DNA from 2 places in the Peribacillus sp. QJM3NY_7 genome. Region 1 is predicted to be linked to the other one. Evidence: riboswitches for the same ligand, from Rfam matches in the RefSeq annotation. Region 1 holds a riboswitch; the other holds the start of a gene.
What was found. A riboswitch is a leader RNA that binds a small molecule or an ion and turns the genes downstream of it on or off. The one in region 1 is predicted to bind S-adenosylmethionine.

Region 1 (11,455 bases):
CGTTCCGTAAGGAAACCTTCCTCACCAAACCTTTCAAAGGTACTACGCCAGCGCTGTAGACAACGTTTAGGTTGTTTCTTTCCAATTATCTCGAGATTAAATCCCTGGTCAATGAAAATTTGAGAGGGGGATTTCCCCTTTTTATAATCCTTAACAGCTTTTGTCTTAAATTCCGGACTATAGGAAATAGATCGCTCGGAAGCACTAATGATATTTGGATTCTTTTCAAGTTCTTTAATCTGAAATTCAGTATATATATTCTTACTCATAGAAACCCTCCGTCCATACTCATTACATCTATTGAAACATAAAAAAACCCGGATAAGGGACACTTTTTTATGTGTGTCCGTTATCCGGGGTATAGTTCATTAATGGGATGCACTTTTCTATTAATCTATTATTTTCCGATGAATTGTTGAGTCCAGTAGTTACCAGATTCTACGTAACCTACTCCAATATGAGTAAAGCTAGGGTTCATGATGTTTTCACGGTGTCCTTGGCTATTCATCCAAGCTTGTACCACTTCTTCTGGTGTTTGTTGACCTTGTGCGATGTTTTCGCCAGCTGTTTTATAGCTGATTCCGAATTGTTTCATCATATCGAAAGGTGAGCCGTAAGTCGGGCTATTGTGGTCAAAGTAGTTTTTATCTTTCATGTCTTGAGACTTGATACGTGCAACTTTGCTCAACTCAGTGTCGATTTTAAGAGCTGCCAAACCTTGTTTTTCACGTTCTGCATTCGTTAATTTAACAACTTCTTGTTCAAAAGCACTTAATTCAGAGCTTGTCTCTGGTTTTTTATCAGTTGATTTATCAGGTGTTACTTCTGGTGCTGCAGGTTTTGCTGCTGGTTTTGATTGGTTCGTTGTTCCAACTTCTTGTTGAGCTGGTTTTTGAACTGGTTTTTGAACTGGTTTTTGAACTGGTTGTTGAACTGGTTTTTGTTGTGCCTGCGCTGCAGGAATAGTGATATTGTATTTAGCTAGGTATTGGTTAAGGACTTTTTGCATATCCTCTTTATTCGTAGTTTTATAAGTTACTTGTTTCACTGTATCACAGTTGGCTGCTTCAGCTTGGTTAGCTCCTACTCCTGTGAATATAATAGCTGCAGCCGCTGCTGCTGACATAATCATTTTCTTTTTCATTCGTATTTCCTCCTGTGATGTTCATTTTTTGTTGTGCTTTGCTTCTGGAATTATCATAACATGCACTTTTTGTAATAAAGGCACCATCAATTTCCATCAAATTCACAGGATGCGAATGAAAATATAATTATGTTCCAAGTTTCAGAGAAAACAAGCAGAAATGCTTTAACTATCTATGTTTCTGCCAACAGTATAAATACTCATATTTTTCCAGCAATTATTTGTCAATGGTAGTTACATAGAACCATTTCCATGGAATACTAATAACTTTTAGTTGACATATCGTTACTAACCGAATTATTATGACTTTCTTTACTTTTATGTTACAAATTTTTCGGTTTCACTTCGACATTTCCTCATTTTCCCCCTATCGTCTTGAACAGTTTTCCAAATAAAAAAACAATCCGGATTTAAGCCCGAATTGTTTTGATTTTGATGGTACTTTCATCATTTCAGTTCTTCATCATTTCATTTCTTCATCATTCATCTCGTCCATTTCTTTTTTTCCGCCATTTTGTTCGGGAGTGCTTGGTTTGCCTATTACGAATTCTTTCTTTGGCATGTTGTGCATGTCCCTTGCCGTTACGTGGGCATATACATAATAGGTACCTTCTTCATCAAAAGCCTTTTCCAGTTCATATATACCGTTCCCTTTATGTTTTACTGCTATCTTGTCATGGTCATCGCTATTCGCAAGCCAAATTTCAAAACTGACATCATCCGCATCTGTCACGACTTCGTCCCCATATGTTACTTTTGCCTGAAATTTCACAGGCTCATTCACTTTACCCTGAGTTGGATCGACAGCTAAATCGACATTTAACATTTTTGGAATCTCCTCTTTCTTGCCGCATCCAGCCAAAAAAATTAACGCCATGCAAAATAACATGATTTTTTTCATTTTTGAACGTATCCCCTTTTTATGAATTCCATTCTTCTTTTATATTCGGCAGGATGACCCTGACTGTTGTTCCCCTTTTTTCCTTGCTTTCTATTTCAATTTTACCATTTTGTAATTCCACCAATTTTTTGACAATGGACAGTCCAAGCCCTGAACCGCCATCAAATCGGCTGCGTGCTTTGTTCACACGGTAAAAACGATTCATGATATACGGCAGATCCGCTTCCGGAATCCCGTTGCCCGTGTCAGTTACCAGCAGTTCGCAATCATCTTTATGCTGAATTAGGGTAATATGAATCGCCCCTCCGGAATCCGTATACTGAATGGCATTATCAAAAATGTTATGTAGAATCTGTTCCATCCTTCCTTCATCCCCAAAAATAATCGGGTCTGGATCCAGGTCTAGCTTCAGGCCCAATTGTTTTTCCTTTATTATCGGTTCATATTTCACAAGTACGTCTTCAATGAATTGCGCATAGGCAATCGGGGTTTTATTTAACAAGAATGGAGCACTTTCCATTTTTGATAAGTCCATAAGATCTCCCACAAGCCGCTGCAGCCTAAGAGCCTCCCTTGAAATGAGGTGAAGGTATTTCCGTTGCTCTTCATCATTTTTCACGACACCATCCAATATGGCCTGCGTATATCCCTTTACGTAACTAAGCGGGGTTCTGAGCTCATGTGCAACATTTTCTAGAAATTCTTTTTTTCTTTCTTCTTCCAAATGGATGGAATTGGCCATATCATTAAAGGCTATTGCCAGTTTACCTATCTCATCATGACTCCTTACCTCGACGTGTATGTCATAATCCCCCTCTGAGACACGATGGGCCGCAGTCTCGATTTCCTTAATCGGACTGACTAGCTTTTTCAACCATTTAGTAGTAAACAAAATCGCGACAATCAAAAATAATAGAACCGCCGCCAACCATTTTGCAGCAAATTCCTTAAATAAGACCGTAATGGAATCTACAGGAATATATGTATAGATGATACCTTCGAGGCGATTTTCGTCAATCAGAGGTATGATCGCCGCTACGATGTTCTTTTCAAACCTTTTCTCATATCCTTCTTTTTCTACGGCTTTCCCATCTAAAAGCATTTGCCGTTCTTCTTCAGAAATAAGGGTATCGTAATTGATTTCAAAAGGCAGACAAGCACTCAATTCCCTGGGATTATTGACGACAAAGACTTCGCTGTCGTTCTTACTGTTAAACCATTCAACTTTTTGCTTAAAGTCCTCGCTGATTTCACCGCCGGAATAATCCGCCCCTAGCAATGATGCTTCATTGACTAAATCCGTTTTAAGCTTCTCCACATATAGATTTTTATAATAATATTGAGAAAGGGAGTAAGCGAACAGCACGGATAGGATGATGGCGGAGATAATGGTGAGCCATAATTTAAAAGAAAGGGTTCGCCATTCATAGATCATTTCTTTTCCTCTATCTTATAACCGATTCCCCAGACGGTTTGAATGTAATCGGCCGCTCTTAATTTCATTCGTAACGTTTTAATATGGGTATCCACAGTACGTAAAGATCCTCCATACTCACCGCTCCATACATTTTCAAGCAGTTGTTCACGGCTGAGTGCCTGGCTTTTATGACGCATGAGGAATAACAGCAATTCGAATTCTTTCAAGGTTAAATTGATTGGCTTCCCTTCCACTAAAACCGTTCTGGATTGTAAGTTCAAGCTAATTTTACCGAATCGGACATGGTTTTGATTCTCTTCATTCAATGATAATTTCCCTGTCCTTCGCAATACCGCTTCGACCCTTGCGACCAATTCTCCTGGATTGAAAGGTTTGACGATATAATCGTCGCCGCCAAGCTTCAGCCCTTTCACCTTATCCCATTCTTCACCTTTCGCACTGACAAATATCACAGGGATCTCCCCAATTTCGCGAATTTCTTCACAAACGGAGAAACCGTCCATACCTGGCATCATGATATCCAATAGGATTAAATCCACTTCCTCTGTTTCAACCATACTTATAGCTTCTTTTCCATTCGCAGCTTGAAGGCATCGATAACCTGAGTTCAGCAAATACATTTCAACTAGATTACGCATATCTTCTTCATCATCCACGACTAAAATGGTGTAAACATGCATGTCATCTACTCCTCAACATCAATTGGAATGGACCTTCGCCGACTTTGATTGTTTTTTTAACATCGACTGTTTCAGCATCCATTACATACACTTCATCACTATCATATCCCGCCACGACCACATCTTCATTAAAGTTCGCCATTTCAAAGGGGTTGACGCCGACCACTTTGCTTTTGACTTCCTCATATTGATCATTCAATTTATATAAGGAGCTAGTCCCATGACTAAGGACAAATATCCCTTCCTCATTTTCCAGGAACTTTATCGGCATGGTTGGGGCCTTAAGCTTTTTCTTCAACTCTCCCGTTTTTGCCGAATAAATATAAAGATCTTCTTCCACTTGATCCCCATCACCGTGTCCTCCAATCCATATTTCATCCTTTTCTTCCCTTAATAATGTGCCTGTGCTGGAACTATGTACGGGAAATTCGAAATCGACCTTTTTCGTTTCAAGATTTATCAATGAACATTTGGTATCACCAAAATTAATAACATATAATCGATTCGCTTGCTCTCCTTGAAGAACGGTCAAGGGGCTTTTACCAACCTTGACAATATCCTGTTCCTCCCCATCAGCATTTAAAAAATAAATGGAGTGATTCGATTGATTGACCGCCACGATGCTTTTTCCATCACGTAACAACTGCATATTGACGATCCCTTTTCCAATTTCCCAACTGTTTATCAGTTTTCCTGCAGATAAAGAGTACACTTGGACTTTCTCCATCTCTTTTCCATAAAGCAGGATAGTATCTTTGTCTGCCAGGAGCAGGGCTCCGGTAAATGGTTCTGAAATATCCCATTTTGCAAAAGCATGATAGTTTGCGTCTATGAAAGTCAGTGAGGTATCCTTGATATTGACAGTTGCCAGGAAAGATTGACTTTTATTGATTTTAGTAAATGCATTACCGCTAATACACCCCGTAAGCAGTACGATGGCAAGAAAAAGCCCGCCCCACTTCATAATTTTAAGCTCCTTATTCATTAAATATCTATTTTTTTAAAATTTTAACAATGATTTGTGAAAAAAGTATGAAGCATAAAAGAATATTTGCTAACAAGCATCCGTACACACTCAAAAAATCATAATCTTTCCAATTCAGTGATATAGGCCATTACAATCTCATTTTTCATTTCTTCCGAAAGCGAAGATTCCATCACGCGTTTAATAGAAAGGTAAAATTTCTCCAATACTGGTTTTCGGGCGCGGGGATGGGCATTTTCATCCAAAAGCTCTCGTCTGATGAGTTCCGGCAACACTTCCCTTCCCCCTCCATCGTTCACCTTACGATTGTTCCATATGCTTAAATAAGCCACCAGTAATTCTTCTTGCCTGACATTTTCTTTCATAGTATCCCTTCCATCCATTACTAATTTATACATATTAATGTTCAAGTTTGTAAAGACTATCTTATAAGATATCATGCTTTTTAAAATCCAAAAAAGGAGTGAGTACAATGTCTCAAGTATACCGCTGTCCGAATTGCCGGACAAATAAATCTCGCTTCAATCTCATTCAGCAAGTAGCAACACCCATTAAAAAGGATCCCCAATCCGGTGAGATTGTTGAACAATATTCGAACGACTCCCTTCTGCCATTCCATCTAGCATATAATGGTCCTGAAGTTCGGGTTCAGTGCGCTGCCTGCGGATTGATAGAAGACGAAAAGACATTTGCCGCCTTTGGAATGCAACAATAAAAATGGTCAGACCCCTATGTGGGTCTGACCATTTTCTCAATCATTTCCTACTAACATCTTAGCCCGGTCTATGGCAATTGGAATGGCTTTTCCATCCTCATATCCTTCATCCAATAAAGCATTCGCGATTTCTATAGCCTTTTCCCTGACATCTTCATCTAGATTCTTCATCGAGTTTGGGTAATCGTCCTTATTCCATGGCACTGATACCGCCTCCTTAATAAGAAAGTCTTCTTTTCATGTTTCCCTTCTTTAATGGGCGGTAAACGTTTATCGGGCCGCTTTCGCTTCCAAAGCTTTCAACTGACCGATCAACATTTCCTTATCCAACTTTTCCCCGATCATGACGATATTCAATGGCATTTTCATCATTTCATTCATATACATCGGCATTCCGTAGGAGTATTGGAATAAATGCGGGTATTGTGAATGTGTAAAGGAAATATATCCTTTCATTCGATAGACCGTTTCCGGAAGGGCCCTAAGCCACTCTTCAAAGTCGGTTTGTGCCACAGCACCTTCAAATGTATGAACGATTGCAGTTAAGTGCAAATGGTCATGTACATCAAGCTTTTGATGTACATTATGCCTTTTGCTTTGCATTTGCTGCAATGATGCCAATGAAACGGCTGCATACTCCGTCAATAAACATACAGCATCCGTATTCAGCGCCTGTATCGTATATATTAGCTGTGCGGCCTCCATCTCACTTACCATATCCGCTTTATTCAATAAAATGAAATCGGCATGATGGATTTGCTCTGTAAGCAACTGTCGAAGCTGCGGAGACAGTTCCTCCCGATCGCGCCACCTTAATAAATCGACGACCGTGATGATCCCTTTATACTCAAGCTTTTTGGCGAAAATCGGCGACATGATGCCATCCAATACTTCAACTGGATGAGCTGCACCCGTCGTTTCAATATAAACCGCATCCAGTTCATTTTCGGTTAGTAACTCATGAAGCTGAACTTCCAGTTTATCTTGAATTGTGCAGCAAATGCACCCGTCAAACAACTCCTTCAGAGGCACTCCATCACCAATGAGTCCGCTGTCAACCGATACACTGCCGAGCTCATTTAAAAGCACTGCCACTTTTCTGCCCGCTTCACTTTCCTGTTTTAAAATATTTCGAAGAAGCGTCGTTTTCCCGCTGCCGAGAAAGCCGCCCAATATGTACACTTCGGTCGTTTTCATTCTTATCTGCTCCTAAATCCGGTTAAATTCGATTCCGTTAAATTTTATCATAATTAGCTTATTAAAGCACTTGCCGGATTCACATAAAAAAACCAGCCCGTAAGCTGGTTTCAGACTATGCAAATTCGAAGAAAAGCGAGTTCGTCTGCAGTTTTTTATTTAAAAACATCCAGTCGATTTCAGAAATCCTCTCCCTTTCCGCCGACTGTCTGCCAAGCCGCATCAAAGCAAGCGCCTGTGGGTTCTCGGCTAGACAGTTATTCGGCAGGAGTGTCGCAAGTTTCTTCAATCTTGCGGGATTTCTTTCCTATAAAATAGAAAAAACACAAAGGGATTAATGTTTTTTAAAAAAATCAAGATTAGGTGAGACCATTCCGACTTCCCTTTTTTCTACAAATAAAAACCAGCCCGTAAGCTGGCTTTTCAACATTGATTCATGCTTGAACTTCGTCTTTTTCGTAAATTGGCACCCATCCTGCAGCTGTTACGAAAATCCGGACAGCAACAGTTTTCCTATCTTCCGCGAGCGTGAAATAATGTCTTGTTGATTCTGGTACACTAATAAGATCTCCTGGATTAAGCCGTACATCAAACCACTGTTTATCATTGCCTTCAATGGCAAAGATACTCGTTCCACCTGCTATGAAACGCACTTCATCATCTTCGTGATGGTGTTCCTGCTTAAAGTTTTCAAGCATTTGATCCAAGTTCGGATTTGCATCGGATAATGTGATGATATCATGGGCTTTATAGCCTCTTCTTTCAGAGATTTCCGCTATCTCTGATTGGAATGTTACAAGGATTTCCTCCTTGTCAGCATCTGTTAGATCGTATTTTTCTACAAGATGTGCAGGTAATTTAGAAATGTCCCATTGCTCATAAATAACCCCTTGTGTTTCTAAAAAACCTTTTACCTGTTCACCGTTTTCAATAACCTCGTTTGTTTCATGGAATCTGATCGTCGCCATCATTCATTCCTCCTCTATGAGTATTTATCTTATAGAACCTGCAAACGCCTTTTGTTGATTAAGTAACAGTTGATATTGAAATAAAAATTCGCAGGCTTCAAGTATTCTTTTTGCCTCGAATCCGCTTTTGCCCCAAACCGTAATGCCATGATTGCGTATCAGCACAGCGCCAGAGTCTTCTTCGACATGCGGCTTGAACTTATCGGATAGCAACGGTATGTCAGCGTGATTATATATGATTGGAATCCGAAGCTCCGAATCTTCATCCCACCGACCGGTCGCTTTAATGATTTCATGATTACGAAAGGAAACTTGGCCTTCATCTCCGTACAATTCCGAAATCACATTATTTTCAACTGTATGGACATGGAGTACACAGTTCGCATTGGTTTTTCGGTAAATGTCTGTATGAAGTAACGTTTCGGCCGATGGTCTTAGGTTCGTATCTTCAACTGGTTTTCCTTTTAAATCCACCAGTAAAAAGTCCGTATCCGATTGCTTCCTTTTATCCTTACCGCTTGCGGTAATATAAAAGAAAGGGCTTTTGGGTTCGCGGATGGACAAATTCCCGCTTGTTCCCATAAACCAATCCCTTTCGGCCAGTTCAGCTTTAATATCTGCCAACTCAAGCCATTCTTTAGAATGAGTGTTCACGCTTTAACCACCTCCTGCTGCTTTATGATGTCAATTACATCAAAAAATGTTTCGAATCCTTGATGTGGAATTCCTTCCCTACCGCATTTTTCAAGCAATATGTCACGGGCTATGACAAAATCGGCCTGTTTTGCCGCTTCAAAATCCGTAACTGAATCTCCAATAACAAGTTTAAAATCTTCCGGACCCGCAATTTCCCTCATAATGGATGGCTTGCAGCAACCGCAATCATTATTACATTGCTCATCACAAGCATGTGGCCACTCAATATAAATCTTTTCCTTATCAAAAAATGCATGGTTGCAATAAACGGACTCTGTTGGCAAGATATCATTCAAAAGGGGGGAAATGAAAAAATCCATGCCCCCGCTTACAATATATAAAGGGATATTGGCTTGTTTCGTATACTCAACGAATTCATAAAACCCTGGTCGAATGCCGGCCGTTTTTCTTACATATTGGATGATGTCATCCTTCAAGCCACTATCAAGCAGGGAAAACATATCCCCAACTCCTGAAGATATACTGATTTTTTGCTGAAGGACACCGTCTTTCAACGCTTCCCATTCCGGAGGCGCAAATTTCTTCATAATTGAAATGATATTATCTGTGTTGGTGATCGTTCCGTCAAAATCACAAAAGATGATCGGTTTCATTATTTCTTATAGCCCTCCCCACAACACAAGAGCTTTTTTTAGGGTTTCTTCCTCAGCCGCCGCTTCAGAAAGTTCCTTTCCTGCCAGAACGGCTTCCACAGCAGAACGGAATGCCTTGGCACCGCCCTCTGCTCCGTCAGGGTGCCCGTGAATTCCGCCTCCGGCATTAATCACACTATCAAGCCCGAAATCCTTGATCAGGTCCGGAACCATGCCCGGATGAATGCCTGCAGAAGGAACAGGGAAGGCTTTTTTCCATGAAAGTTCATCTCTTGTCAGAGCTTCAGCAATCGCTAAGGTCTCCGTTTTTTCAAGTGCGACATTTCCATAAGGGGAAGGGAACAAGGATAAATCCGCACCTGATAATCTTACTAATTTACCAAGCAATAATGGATAGCCGATACCATAAAATGATGAAGATGCCAATGCCCCGCTATATGCGGGGTGCGCCATGATCGGCAGCTTTATACGATCATGTTCACTCAAGGCCTGCAATACATCCAAACCATATGTATGAACGTTGAACAATAAAGCATCTGCCCCTGCTTCAGCCGCTTGCTCTGCCTTATCCAATAATTCAAAAGTTTTCCCAGATAGATTGACAGCATATAAAGTACGGTGGCCAGTGGTTTCATAGACTTCATTCAATATTCTTTTTCCCGTTTTTATTCTATCGAAAAATGGAGTGAGTTCCTGGTCGAAGAGGATCTCATCATCCTTAACTAGGTCGACACCTCCCAATGCTTGTTGCTTCAGTTGCTCATTATGAAATGTTAGGTCTCTTCCCAATACACCTTTAAAGATGCTCATCACCAAGGGCCGGTTAAATACGCCAAGCTTTTCCCTTATGCCTTCAATGCCAAATTGCGGCCCGGGAAAAGCTTTTTGAATATCACCGACAAAATCCAAGTCTATAAGTTTTATTTCACCGTCCAATGAAAGTTTGCCGAAGACCGTCGTAAGGATTGCAGGTAAATCATTGGAGAAATTCCTTGCCGGATAGGCAATTTTAATCAGCGAACGGTATACTTTCCGATTAAAGTAGCTGTTTGCCCTCTCTTCTTCAGATAGGGGTGTCACCGATACGACGCGTCCCTTATGTTTTTCCAGTTGTTTCTGTACCAAATGCGGCAAGTCCGTCCATGTCCCGACAGTCAGACCCAAGGCAATGCTCTCTGCTTTTTTCTCATGATTTCCAATAAAGTCATGAATTAAATAAGTAGCGACTATCTCGCTCATCTGATCACTCCTATAACACGTTAGTAAACTCTCGATGTCACTATTGGCCTGAGATGGTCTCAAAATGGCAAAAGCCCCTTCATAAAGAAGAGGCTTTAAAAAGCCATCTTCTTATCTCCCAGCCATCGGCTGCAAGAATTAGCACCGTGCCTTGTGGATTTCAAAAAAATCCGGCGGAAGGATTCCGCCCCATTTTACAATGGAATTACGGTCGGTTGCTGGGCTTCATCGGGCTAGTCCCTCCACCTGCTCAAAATAAGAAAACGCTGATATATAAGTTGCATCCAAGTATCGAAAGATTAAGAATTTATTTTGTATTCTGACAGGTAATTCCTACTTTGTCAATAAGTTTTAACTATTTAAAGGTGAACCTTATTGCATTAAAATAAGTTTAATGTCCGTATTCGTTCCACAGCCTCTTGCAGCCGTTCTTCCGAAGTCAGTAGCCCTACCCTGACATAACCTTCGCCAAATTCACCGAACCCATTCCCTGCGGCAACAGCTACATGGGCATGCGTTAATAAATAGTCCGCAAAACTCTCGGACGTAAAACCTCCAGGTACCTTGAGCCAGGCAAAAAACGATGCCGCTGGAGCTTTGACTTCCCAGCCGATGGACCTCAATCCCTCAATGAAAACATTCCTTCGCCCCTCGTACATTTGCACTAACTGCTCTACACAGGTCTGTGAGTCAAGCAAAGCGCTTGCCGCAGCTTCTTGTATCGCCGGGAAAAGACTCACATAAAGATGGTCTTGTAATAGTTCAAGAGCTTCTATTACACTCTTATTGCCCACTGCGAAGCCGACTCTCCACCCTGCCATATTATATGTTTTCGATAGAGTGTATATTTCAACTCCTACATCCTTCGCTCCCTCCGC
Region 2 (11,455 bases), 160 kb from region 1:
AAAAATCTTACAATTTATAATACATACCACCTAGGTATAATTGTCAAGTGCCAATATCCAATAAAACTCCAATATGTAATTCCTATTTTTGTACAAGGAGACTTTGTGCAACTGCCTCAGAAAACTCGATCGTCATTTGGGGAACGTAGGTTTTTAACAAAGCATTGACGATAGGGGCTTTAGCGCCTTTTGCCGTAATCGCCAGGCAGCCAGTCATTTTAGTCTGTCCAATTCCGCACTCTTCCGCTAAAAAATAGCCATGCCCATCAAATTTTTCATTTAATCCCTTAAGCTTAAATGTTACCTTATCTGGTTCAATCCATTCCATAATATTCACTTCCAGTTTAATTTTCTTCTTCATTAATCCCAAATCGCTTTTAAACTCCCAAATAAGTGTCCGCTCATTTAACATCTCATGATTGATATATCCTGGGACTAGAGGTGCCCAACGATCTATGCTACTTACAAAACCCCATACCGTTTTTTTGGAAACAGGTAATATGATACTATGCACACCTTCTGACAAAGCAGTTCCCCCTTAATCATTCTATTTACATCTTTGTAATGTATGGCTGAACAATACTGAATAGAACGGTACGATTAGAATCTTGAACAAAATTCTCCCGGTGTAAGATATCATTTAAAGATAATAACAGCAAAGAATCGCCCCTGTAAAAAAAGGGACGATCGTTTTTTATTGCTGGGCCTCAGACTTTAGACAAACTCGAACAATATTGAATGCCTACATTTTTTTGAGGGAATGTAAAATATAAGCGTTGATTTCCACTCCAGGCACTCGCTTTCCGCGGGCGGTCCGGGAGCCTCCTCGGCGCTCTTGGCGCCTGTGGGGTTGCTTTTCCCGCCGGAGTCTCGCACCTCCAACTTTGCTTAAAATTTAGATGCAACCCCTTTGGTCTACAAACTCAGACCCAGCTTAATCACTGGGGCTTTTTTTAGGCTAAGATTATTCTTCCGTAACTTTTTCAGTTTCTTCATTTTCTACAATTTAGGAGTATTAATCGCAGTCCTTGTTTATTGGTTTAACCCTGCAGGCAACCCAATGATTGATATTATATCCCTAATTGCGATTTGATTCTTAATTTATGGACCAGTAATGTTAATAGGTCTGCAAGCACTTGATTTAGTTCCTAAAAAAGCTGCAGGCACTGCAGCAGGACTGACTGGCTTATTTGGATATCTAGGTGGATCTGTAGCGGCTAATGCCATTATGGGATTTGTAGTTGACTTTTCAGGCTGTAATGCAGGTTTTACATTAATTACGATTTCTTGTGTACTGGCAGTAGTGGTCTTTGCATGTACTTGGAATGTTCGAGGACAGGAAGTGGTAAAGGGCTAATACAGGCATATTATTGAGCTCAAGTTTCCCCATCCCCCTGGATATATTCTAAGGGGGATGGGTTTTTTACTGTCAGTTAAACCGATCCATGATTAATTGACGCAATATTAAGTTATCTATGGCAAAAAGAAGTTGACGGACGTTTGTGACATACCTTATTGAAATGCATATAAAAAATGACCATGCCTTTAAACCAACGGTCCTAAAGGCATAGTCATTATATCAAAAATCATATAGATTCATGCTTTCTACCAAAATACTGGTTATTGCCGATCAAAAAGAGAAGCCCCCGCTATTCCGGGTTTTGTCATCTCATAAGGATTTAGAATCAGATCCAATTCTTCTTCTGTCAACACATCATATTGTAAACAAAGTTCGCGAACTGATTTCCCTTTCAATATCGCTTCACGGGCAATACGTGAAACCACTTCATACCCAAGGTGCGGATTGACTGCTGTAATCACTCCGACACTTTGTTCGACATAATCTTTTAAATGCTGCTCATTAGCCTCAATGCCTTCCAAACAATAATCTGTAAAGACATTGAAAGCATTGTTCATAATGCTGATTGATTGCAACAAATTGAATACAAGCACTGGCTCCATTACGTTCAACTCTAGTTGTCCCGCTTCTGATGCTAAGCAAATCGTATTATCGTTCCCGATTACTTGGAAAGCGACTTGATTAATTAATTCTGGCATGACTGGATTTACTTTACCTGGCATGATGGATGAACCTGGTTGACGGGCTGGAAGTGTGATTTCTCCTAATCCCGCTCTCGGTCCTGAAGCCATCAAACGTAAATCATTTGCAATTTTAGACATATTCATCATACATACTTTCAATGAAGCTGATACCTCAGTGTATGCATCCGTATTTTGGGTTGCATCTACTAAATGTTCTGCTCCTACAAGCGGCAAGTTACTGATTTCAGCTAAATATGTAACAACGTTTTCAATGTAACGCGGATCTGCGTTCAATCCCGTTCCCACTGCTGTTGCTCCCATATTCACTTCATATAAATGTTGACGTGATTGACTTATTCTTTTTATATCCCGATCCAAAACGCGACTGTAAGCCTCGAATTCTTGACCAAGGCGAATCGGCACTGCGTCTTGAAGATGTGTGCGTCCCATTTTGATAACATGATCAAATTGTTTTGCTTTTTTCTTTAAAACCGTACTCATCTTGGTCATTGTTTGTAACAATTGCTCCAAAAGACGCAGTGTTGATAAATGAATGGCAGTTGGGAATACGTCATTGGTTGATTGAGACATGTTAACATGGCTATTTGGGCTAACATGTACATAATCACCTTTATTGTGTCCCATAAGTTCTAACGCACGGTTGGCAACGATTTCATTAATATTCATATTCATCGATGTCCCCGCACCGCCTTGAATTGGGTCAACGATGAAATATTCATGCCACTTTCCATCGATCACTTCTTCAGAAGCTTTGACGATAGCGCTTCCAATACCATCATATAACCGTTTGGTATCCATATTCGCTAAAGCGGCGGCTTTTTTAATCATGGCCAATGCACGAATCATTTCTTCATTGACTTTGTAACCGGTAATCGGAAAATTTTCCACTGCGCGTAAAGTTTGTATACCATAATAAACATCTGCTGGAATTTCCTTTTCCCCAAGAAAGTCTTTCTCGATTCGGTATGTTTTCTCTTCTATCAACATTTCCTCTTGCCCCTTTGTTTGTTCTAGAATGTAATGTCCTCTGCAATCGGTGTTTCCATCATTTCCTTCACTTTTTTAGGATCCTGCGTCTTCGCTAATATCCACATCAACTTAGGAACGATGGCTTCTGTATTCATATTCCTGGAACGAATGATGACATTCTTGTTCACTTTTCGTCCCACTTCGTAAATATCCATATCTTCCCCTTCTTCTAAGCATTGGGTAGTAATGACAACGGATATTCCACATTGTACTAACTCATTCAATTTCTCTAAAATGTTTCTTCCTTGAAATGGAATACCACCGCTTCCATAACTTTCAATTACGATTCCCCGACACTGATTTTTCAGGAAATCAAAGAATTCAGGCTTAATACCGGGATGCAGCTTGACTAAAGCAACATCAGTACATAGGGAAGCATCCAGCTTAGCTTCCTTATTCTTTGGTGAATGAACTGGCTTTAGATACTCAATTTTATCTTTGAATATGGTCGCAATATAAGGATAGTTAATACTTTCAAACGAATCATAGCTTTTCGTTCTCAATTTAATGGCCCTCGTACCCTGAATGACTCTGCCATCAAAAACAACATATACTCCTCCAATATCTTCACAAGCAAACCGGATCGCATCAGAGATATTCCTTTTGGCATCTGTCTTTTTAAAGGCAATCGGGACCTGAGAACCAGTAATGACGATTGGTTTCCCTAAATCTTGTAACATATATGAGAGCGCAGCAGAAGTGTAAGCCATTGTATCTGTTCCATGGGTAATCACAAAGCCATCGTAATCATGGTAGTGCTTATGGATGGATTGTGCCATTTCTGTCCAATCTTCCGGCTGCATATTTGTACTATCAATATTCATCAAAGGCTTACTATCAATCTGACATAGTAAATCCAATCCCGGTAGGTGGCCTAAAATTTCGTCAGCTTTCATTTCTGGAACAAGTCCATTTTTTCCTTCTAACGATGCAATTGTACCACCTGTAGTAAGCAACATCAACTTCTTCATTTTTGATTTTAACTTTTCCAATATACTACCCCCTAATAAGCCTCCCTGTTTCACTATCATTCTAATATCTCAGATAAGGATGTTTCCGCTGTAAATGTTCATGTAACGCGTACAACACATGTTATTATAGTCATGTTTCATAGTGAAATCAAGCGAAAGTTATTCATTACGCGTACACTTTTTTCAATATGATGTTATAATGGATTTATATAAAAGGAGAGTAATAATAATGATTTTAAATAGATTGACTACATTAAGGAAGTCCAAAAGATGGTCTTTGCAATATACCGCTGACAGGCTCGGAATCGCCAAAAGTACCTATGCCGGTTACGAATCGGGCCACCGCCGCCCTTCATTAGAAACGATTAATTTATTGGCAGGCTTATATGATACCTCAACTGATTACATTCTCGGTCGAGTGGAGTATCAATCTAAGGATATGGATAATGAGTCGCCTCAAGTCATGGAATTAACGGATTTACCAGATATGAAGCTAGCTGTAGATGGAATTTCCCTTTCTGAAGAGGAAACGATTCAATTTATCGCTTTTATTAGAGCTAAACGGGAAGTGGAAATAAATCGCGATAAACAAAATGAAACATAGGCAGACATTGAGTTTAAACTGGTATTTGGTAAAAGAACCGTACTTCTTCAGCAGGTTCTTATACTGCCTGACATGTTCATTATAATTGTAATATACCGCAGCTTTCATCAAATAGGATAGTTCGGTTCGCCCAGTTTGACGGTTGCACGTAATTATTTCTGTGTTTAGAAATTTAAATTTCATTAACTAATATATAGAAGATAGTCGGTTTTTTTAAAAAATCATCCATTTTCATTTTCTGTTGTCCTCTTTAGACTTATTCATTTTCCCTCTTTATCTATTTGCAATGAAAGAAAAAACATGGCAAAGATCATGGTTTCCCCCGGTGAATTAATCAAAAAAGAAGCAACATGAAGTGAGCGTTATGTCTTAATTCATGTGCTTCTATTATTGGAATCCTTAAAGAAATGGAAAATTCCTCAATATAATGTCTCAACAGATATGCTGCATTTCCATATTTTAAGGCATTTCATCTTCTTTTTCCCTATTCTTGAAAGCTTCATGAGTGACAATATCCTCAATCTGTTCATACTGGCGGCTGTGTTCCTTCTCTTCGCTAATTCTATTATTGGGTAAATTTCCTGGATGTCCTTTTTCTTTATGATTAAAATTTTTACCACGACTCATAACTCATTCTCTCCTTTCCATTCATTGTTTGTCTAGTTTTCCCAAGCACGAAAAAAATATGATTTAATTTCTCTTTTTACAGTTTTTGCAAAAGGGTTGGTTTACCTGTAATTTTCAGCTGATCTTGCGCGACTTATTTCTGAAGTGTCAAGAAATTAATTATTCAATCCTTTCAAATTACTCGAATCTGAATAAAGAGCTCAAAAAGAACAGGAACCGCCAGATTCCTGTTCTTTTTGTTTATAGGTTTCCCGACTACTTACATATTTAATAACAATATTTTTGATAACAAAAAAGGCTAGGAGAACGTTACCACGGAAGGTCGCCACTTTCTTGAAATGCCCGCAATATGATGAGGAGCGGTTCTGCAACATCCTCCAATTATATTTGCCCCCGCATGGTGCCAATCTTCAGATTTCACATCGAGCCTATTACATGATTCTGGACCATGCCATGTTTTAGTTTCTGGATTATATGATTCACCGGAATTCGGATAAACGATAATTGGTTTATTCGTGTTTGCACGCAACACCTGTATGGCTTCCGTGATAACTGATACAGGCGCACAGTTGATGCCAATTGCGGCAATTTGCTCACTGTCCCCAAACAATCTGGCACACTCCTCCAGCAATGTGCCGTCACTAATCGCTTTTTCATTTTTCAAAGAAAAGGACAGCCAAGCATAGACTTCTGGATAATCTTTCAATAATGAATGTAATACTTTTGCTTCTTGCAGGGAAGGAATCGTTTCAAATGCTAAAATGTCAGCTCCTGCTTCAATCAAAGCTGATATTCGTGAGCGATGAAATGCCGCCAAAGTTTCATCTGAAACACCATAATTCCCGACATACTCTGAACCATCTGCAAGATAAGCCCCATAAGGTCCAACTGATGCAGCAACCAATGGCTTAGGTCTAATCGTTTGAAATTCTTCCTTCCAAAATTCATCTCTTGCTTTTCTTGCTAGTAAAACCGTTTTCCTGATTAGATCCAATGCCTCTTTTTCTTGTATTCCGCGGAGGGCGAAACCTTCAACCGTTGCTTGATAGCTTGCCGTTATCGAACAGTCAGCACCAGCTCGAAAGTAGTCAGAGTGCACCTGGTAAATCACTTCTGGATTTTCAAGTAATACACGTGCAGACCACAGGGGATCGTCCAAATCACACCCATGACTTTCAAGCTCTGTAGCTAAAGCTCCGTCCAAAATCATAACTGAATGACCTTGTAAAATTTCTTCAATTGGGTTAATTTTATTTTTCATGGTCTACTCCTCTTTTCTTTATGGTTTGTGTCAGATAATAACTTCCATAGCAAAACAAAATAAACGGAATGCCACAATATAGTGCTATTCTTTGTGTAGGATCAAATGCAATTCCTATGCAAGAAGCAAGACATAGCATAAATGAAACGATTGGTACGAATGGATATAATGGTGTATGATAAGCCAAATCATTAACTGAGTTTCCTTCGTTTATATATCGTCTGCGAAATAGAAACTGTGACGCGCTAATACTCATCCAAACTATAACCACGGCTAGTCCAGAAATGGATACAAGCACTATATATACAGTATCCGGCGCAATAATACTCGAGAAAAGTGCTAAAACACCGCCCAGCATACTGAAAAGGACTGCATTCAAGGGAACACCCCGTTTTGTCAATTTTGCAAATATTGGTGAAATAGTTTTCTTATCTGCAAGTGACCAAAGCATCCTGGATGAGGCATATAGTCCTGAGTTCGCAGCAGACAAAATGGCAGTTAATATAACAAAGTTCATAATATCCGCTGCATATGGCACTCCAATTCGTTCTAGAACGGCAACAAAGGGGCTCTCTAATACGCTTGCATCCGAAACAGGCAATAATGCGGATAAAACAACGATGGTACCTACAAAAAAGATAATCAATCTCCATAATGTCATACGGATTGCCTTTGGAATCGTTTTTTCCGGATTCACAGTTTCTCCAGCTGCAACTCCGATCAATTCAGTTCCAGAAAATGCAAAATTCACCGCGAGCATCGTCATTAGAATGGCAAAAGCACCATTTGGAAATAAACCTGCACTTGTAACATTGGAAAATAACGGAGCTGATTGTGCGTTAATCATTGGAATGAAACCTATCATTGCCGCAGCTCCCAGAATAATGAATATTACAATAGCAAATACCTTTATAGACGCAAACCAGAATTCGGATTCAGCGAAAAACTTAACGGTCCACGCATTTAATGCCAAAACCAAAATGGCAAATAGAGCACTCCATATCCAGACACTGATTGATGGAAACCATCGCTGCATCAACAATCCTGCAGCCGTGAATTCCGAACCTAGTGCAACAGTCCAGGTTAGCCAATACAACCAGGCTACTGTATATCCTGTCCCTGGTCCGATGTATTTGGTTGCGTAACTATGAAACGCACCAGTCTCGGGCATATGCACTGATAGTTCACCTAGACATAGCATGACTAGATAAACCACTAATGCACCAATCAGATACGAAAGGATGGTTCCGAACGGACCAGCCTGTTGAATCGTATAACCCGAACTTAAGAATAAACCAGTTCCAATCACCCCGCCAAGCGATAGCATTATTATATGCCGTGCTTGCATTTGCCTTTGAAAATCATGCTTCCTTTTGTTATCCATTCTTACTCTCCTTAATCTTGCATCCAGAAAAAACGAAAACGCACTCTAAAAAAGAGTGCGTTACTGACAAATAAACACGTACGGTCTTATCTATCAAGGTTTCACCCCCTGGAATTAGCACAGTGTCTTTGTAGACCTGTTGCTGAGGTTTCATAGGGCCAGTCCCTCCACCTCTCTGGATAAGAAATTATTTTTTTATAACTTTATCAATCTATGAAAAATTTGTCAAGTTTTGTTTCGGAATGTTAAGACTTCCTTTAAATGCTAACGATCATGGCGTCTGCGGCATTAATATTAAAAGGTTGCTTATTTTTGGAACAGGCGCTAAGCATATTATAATGGCAAATAAAACTAACCGGGGTCATGTTGGTCTTAAAAATGGCAACATCTTAAAAGATGTCGCCATTTTTTTCTTTTTCCTTAAGGACGTTCTATTTCAAATAATTCCCCTAGTTTTGTATAAGTATGACCTGCTAATCTTGCTACAGGTTTTAGCCCATTCGGGTCAATACGGCCATTATGGTAAATATCTTGCTCTATATGATAGCAGACTATTTTCCCTATCAGTAAATCACAACCAGGTTCATTCTTGGAACCTGCCAATGGAATCGATTGCTCTAATGTACATTCAAAACGCACCTTCGCTTCTTCCAATCCTGGTACGGATACCCTATCACTAACAGCCAGCGTGAAATTAGTAAGACCCAATTCACTTTCTTCAGATGGGAGTTCCTTGGCCGTTCGATTTGCATCAGCAACATTATTTTCGTCAGTGATATGAACAACGAACTCACCTGTTTGAATTGCATTTCGGGCTGTATCCTTTGAAACTCCTTCTTTCCGTTGAACAGAAATGGAAATCATCGGAGGATTTGAACTGACTATGTTAAAAAAGCTGAACGGCGCTATATTGATTGTACCGGTTTCGGATTGTGTCGTAACCAGCGCTATAGGTCTCGGTATAATGCTTCCAGTCAAAAACTTATAATTATCCCGTTCAGTCAGACTTTCAGGGTTAACAGAAATCATCTTCATTCCCTCTCATTCTTATAAAAAGTTCTTTTGAAACCATGAACCTGCTGCATCAACCTCTGAACGTGTCAACTGATGACCATAATTTTCCCATTGAACTTCAACTGTTGCGCCAGCTTGCTGTAAAAGTTGATTAAGTTCTTCAGTTTCTTCTGCCGGGCAAATCGGATCGTTTTTACCTGCAGCTATAAATACAGGTATATCTGAAAGGGACGGCAAAGCAATCCCTCGTCTTGGAACCATTGGATGATGAAGAATCGCTCCTTGTAAGGCCCCCTCGTAATGGAACAGCAAACTTGCCGCTATATTTGCACCATTGGAATAACCTAATGCCACCACTCTGTCACGGTCGAAGTCATATTTTCCGGACGCTGATTCCAAGAAGTCATAAAGCTCCTTCGTTCGGAAAATCAAATCCTCTTCATCAAAAACCCCTTCAGCTAACCGTCGGAAATAACGGGGCATTCCATTTTCAAGTACATTTCCCCGTACGCTCAGTACGGACGAACCCGGTGAAACCATTTCGGATAATGGCAAGAGATCTGTTTCCGTTCCTCCAGTGCCATGTAACAGCAGTAGTAACGGAGCTTCTGGATTACTTCCTTTTTGAAAAATATGTTTCATCATTTATCCTCCTCTAGTACTCTCGGCACTGCCGGCAGTAACGTTTTTTCCATAACTTCCCGCTTTTCTTCCAACCATGGCGGCAGCATTAATTTACTGCCCATCGTTTCTTTCGTTTCATCATGAGCAAAGCCAGGTGGATCTGTGGCTACTTCAAAGAGTATGCCTCCATCTTCCCTGAAATAAATGGCATTGAAGTATTGTCGGTCTGTAAAGGGTGTCACACCATAGCCATGGTTACCGATATGCTCCCTCCATTCTTTATGATCTTCATTATCGCTCGCACGCCATGCAATGTGATGGACAGTTCCCACTCCGATTTTACCGTTTGGTAAAACCGTTTTTTTAACATCGATCAAATTGCCGATATCCGATGTGGATTTGAAGCGGATGAAATCGCCCTCTTCCCCAACCTTTTGAAGGCCCATCACTTCCTCTAAAAGTTCCATCGTTTTGATCGGTTTTGACGTCAATAATACAGCTCCGCCGAAACCCTTGACCGCCTTATCAGCTGGTACACCGCCGGATGACCACTCGCTATTTTTACCTTCTTTACGCTCAACCAGTTCAAGTTGCAAACCATGTGGGTCTTGGAACTCAAGATATTCCTCACCGAAACGTGAAACCTTTTCAAAGTCTATATTAAATTTACCCAAACGATTTTCCCAGAAGCCCATTGAACCCTCCGGAACGGCATATGTTGTAATCCCCACTTGTCCGGAGCCAATTGTCCCTCGGTATGCCCCAGGCCAAGGAAAGAAAGTGATGATTGTGCCCGGTGAACCGGATTCATCTCCGAAATATAAATGATAGGTGCCTGGATCATCAAAATTAACGGTTTTCTTCACCATACGCATTCCCAATACTCCAGCATAAAAATCCACATTCTCTTGAGGATTGCCTACAATTGCGGTTATATGGTGTATCCCTGCATTTTGCTTTTGCATGCCGATTACTTCCTTTCCCGTTGATTAATTAGTTGATTTTGTATTAAGTGGTTTTAAATTCGATTCAATATCCTTTCTTTTCGATTCCAAAAAAGGTGGCAGGGCAAGGTTCTCACCTAGATGCTGCTCAGCTTCATCCACTTCAAAACCAGGTCCATCAGTAGCTAGTTCAAATAATATGCCATTCGGCTCCCTAAAATAGAGTGAACGGAAATAAAAGCGGTCCACATATCCCGAATTCACGAATTTCGATTCACTAATCTTTTCTACCCATTTTCTCAATTCTTCTTCATCATCCACCCGAAAGGCAACATGGTGTACTCCACCCCTCCCCAGCCTTTCCCGAGGTATGTCATTCCTTTCTTCAATATGGAGTTCTGCTCCAGTTCCTCCTTCACCTGTCTCGTAAACGACTATCGGATTTTGCCCCCTGATTGCGGATGGGTATGTGCCTGATTTCCTGAACCCCAATACCTCGATAAGAACACTTTCTGTTTGTTCAATATTGGGTACTGTGAGTTTTACTGGTCCTAATCCAAGTATGGAAAACTCTTGCGGCACTGGGCTTCCATTCCACGGAAATCCTCCATCAACACCGTTATTATCCTGATCGGAAACCAGAAGAAGCCTCTGCCCTTCAGGATCTTTAAAAGAAAGCACCTTTCTTTCAAAACGGCTCGATATTTCATCGTGCTCAACATTGAATTCCACAAACCGTTTTTTCCAATATCCTAGCGCTTCATCATCCCTCACCCTTAAAGAAATTTCTGAAATGCTATTGTTTCCCTCATGAGTGCGGGCAGCATTTGGAATTTCAAAAAACGTCAATTCCGTACCCGGTGAACCAATTTGATCTCCATAAAATAAGTGATACACACGAACATCATCTTGATTCACCGTTTTTTTGATTAA

Region 2: it holds a riboswitch for S-adenosylmethionine, as region 1 does, so the genes downstream of both, mmuP (S-methylmethionine permease) here and mtnW (2,3-diketo-5-methylthiopentyl-1-phosphate enolase) in region 1, are expected to answer to the same signal.

What each region holds. Positions count from the first base shown of each region.
Region 1 is NZ_CM149663.1:3,154,656-3,166,110, forward strand. Features, by position in the region: one part of gene AC0VX1_RS15015 (IS3 family transposase) at 1-269, opposite strand, end outside; gene AC0VX1_RS15020 (CAP domain-containing protein) at 398-1,144, opposite strand; gene AC0VX1_RS15025 (FixH family protein) at 1,608-2,045, opposite strand; gene AC0VX1_RS15030 (sensor histidine kinase) at 2,065-3,480, opposite strand; gene AC0VX1_RS15035 (response regulator transcription factor) at 3,477-4,163, opposite strand; gene AC0VX1_RS15040 (YncE family protein) at 4,165-5,127, opposite strand; gene AC0VX1_RS15045 (hypothetical protein) at 5,247-5,513, opposite strand; gene AC0VX1_RS15050 (hypothetical protein) at 5,621-5,863, shown strand; gene AC0VX1_RS15055 (DUF2188 domain-containing protein) at 5,900-6,067, opposite strand; gene AC0VX1_RS15060 (CobW family GTP-binding protein) at 6,134-7,060, opposite strand; gene AC0VX1_RS15065 (cupin domain-containing protein) at 7,495-8,028, opposite strand; gene AC0VX1_RS15070 (methylthioribulose 1-phosphate dehydratase) at 8,053-8,682, opposite strand; gene AC0VX1_RS15075 (2-hydroxy-3-keto-5-methylthiopentenyl-1-phosphate phosphatase) at 8,679-9,338, opposite strand; gene mtnW (2,3-diketo-5-methylthiopentyl-1-phosphate enolase) at 9,345-10,577, opposite strand; SAM riboswitch class I at 10,686-10,839, opposite strand; gene AC0VX1_RS15085 (pyridoxal phosphate-dependent aminotransferase) at 10,958-11,455, opposite strand, start outside.
Region 2 is NZ_CM149663.1:2,992,314-3,003,768, forward strand. Features, by position in the region: gene AC0VX1_RS14250 (CoxG family protein) at 83-526, opposite strand; partial or broken gene AC0VX1_RS14255 (glycerol-3-phosphate transporter) at 995-1,357, shown strand; gene aspA (aspartate ammonia-lyase) at 1,621-3,051, opposite strand; gene AC0VX1_RS14265 (asparaginase) at 3,075-4,064, opposite strand; gene AC0VX1_RS14270 (helix-turn-helix domain-containing protein) at 4,294-4,668, shown strand; gene AC0VX1_RS14275 (hypothetical protein) at 5,128-5,295, opposite strand; gene mmuM (homocysteine S-methyltransferase) at 5,594-6,556, opposite strand; gene mmuP (S-methylmethionine permease) at 6,546-7,940, opposite strand; SAM riboswitch class I at 8,024-8,126, opposite strand; gene AC0VX1_RS14290 (flavin reductase family protein) at 8,361-8,969, opposite strand; gene AC0VX1_RS14295 (alpha/beta hydrolase) at 8,988-9,596, opposite strand; gene AC0VX1_RS14300 (ring-cleaving dioxygenase) at 9,596-10,543, opposite strand; gene AC0VX1_RS14305 (ring-cleaving dioxygenase) at 10,568-11,455, opposite strand, start outside.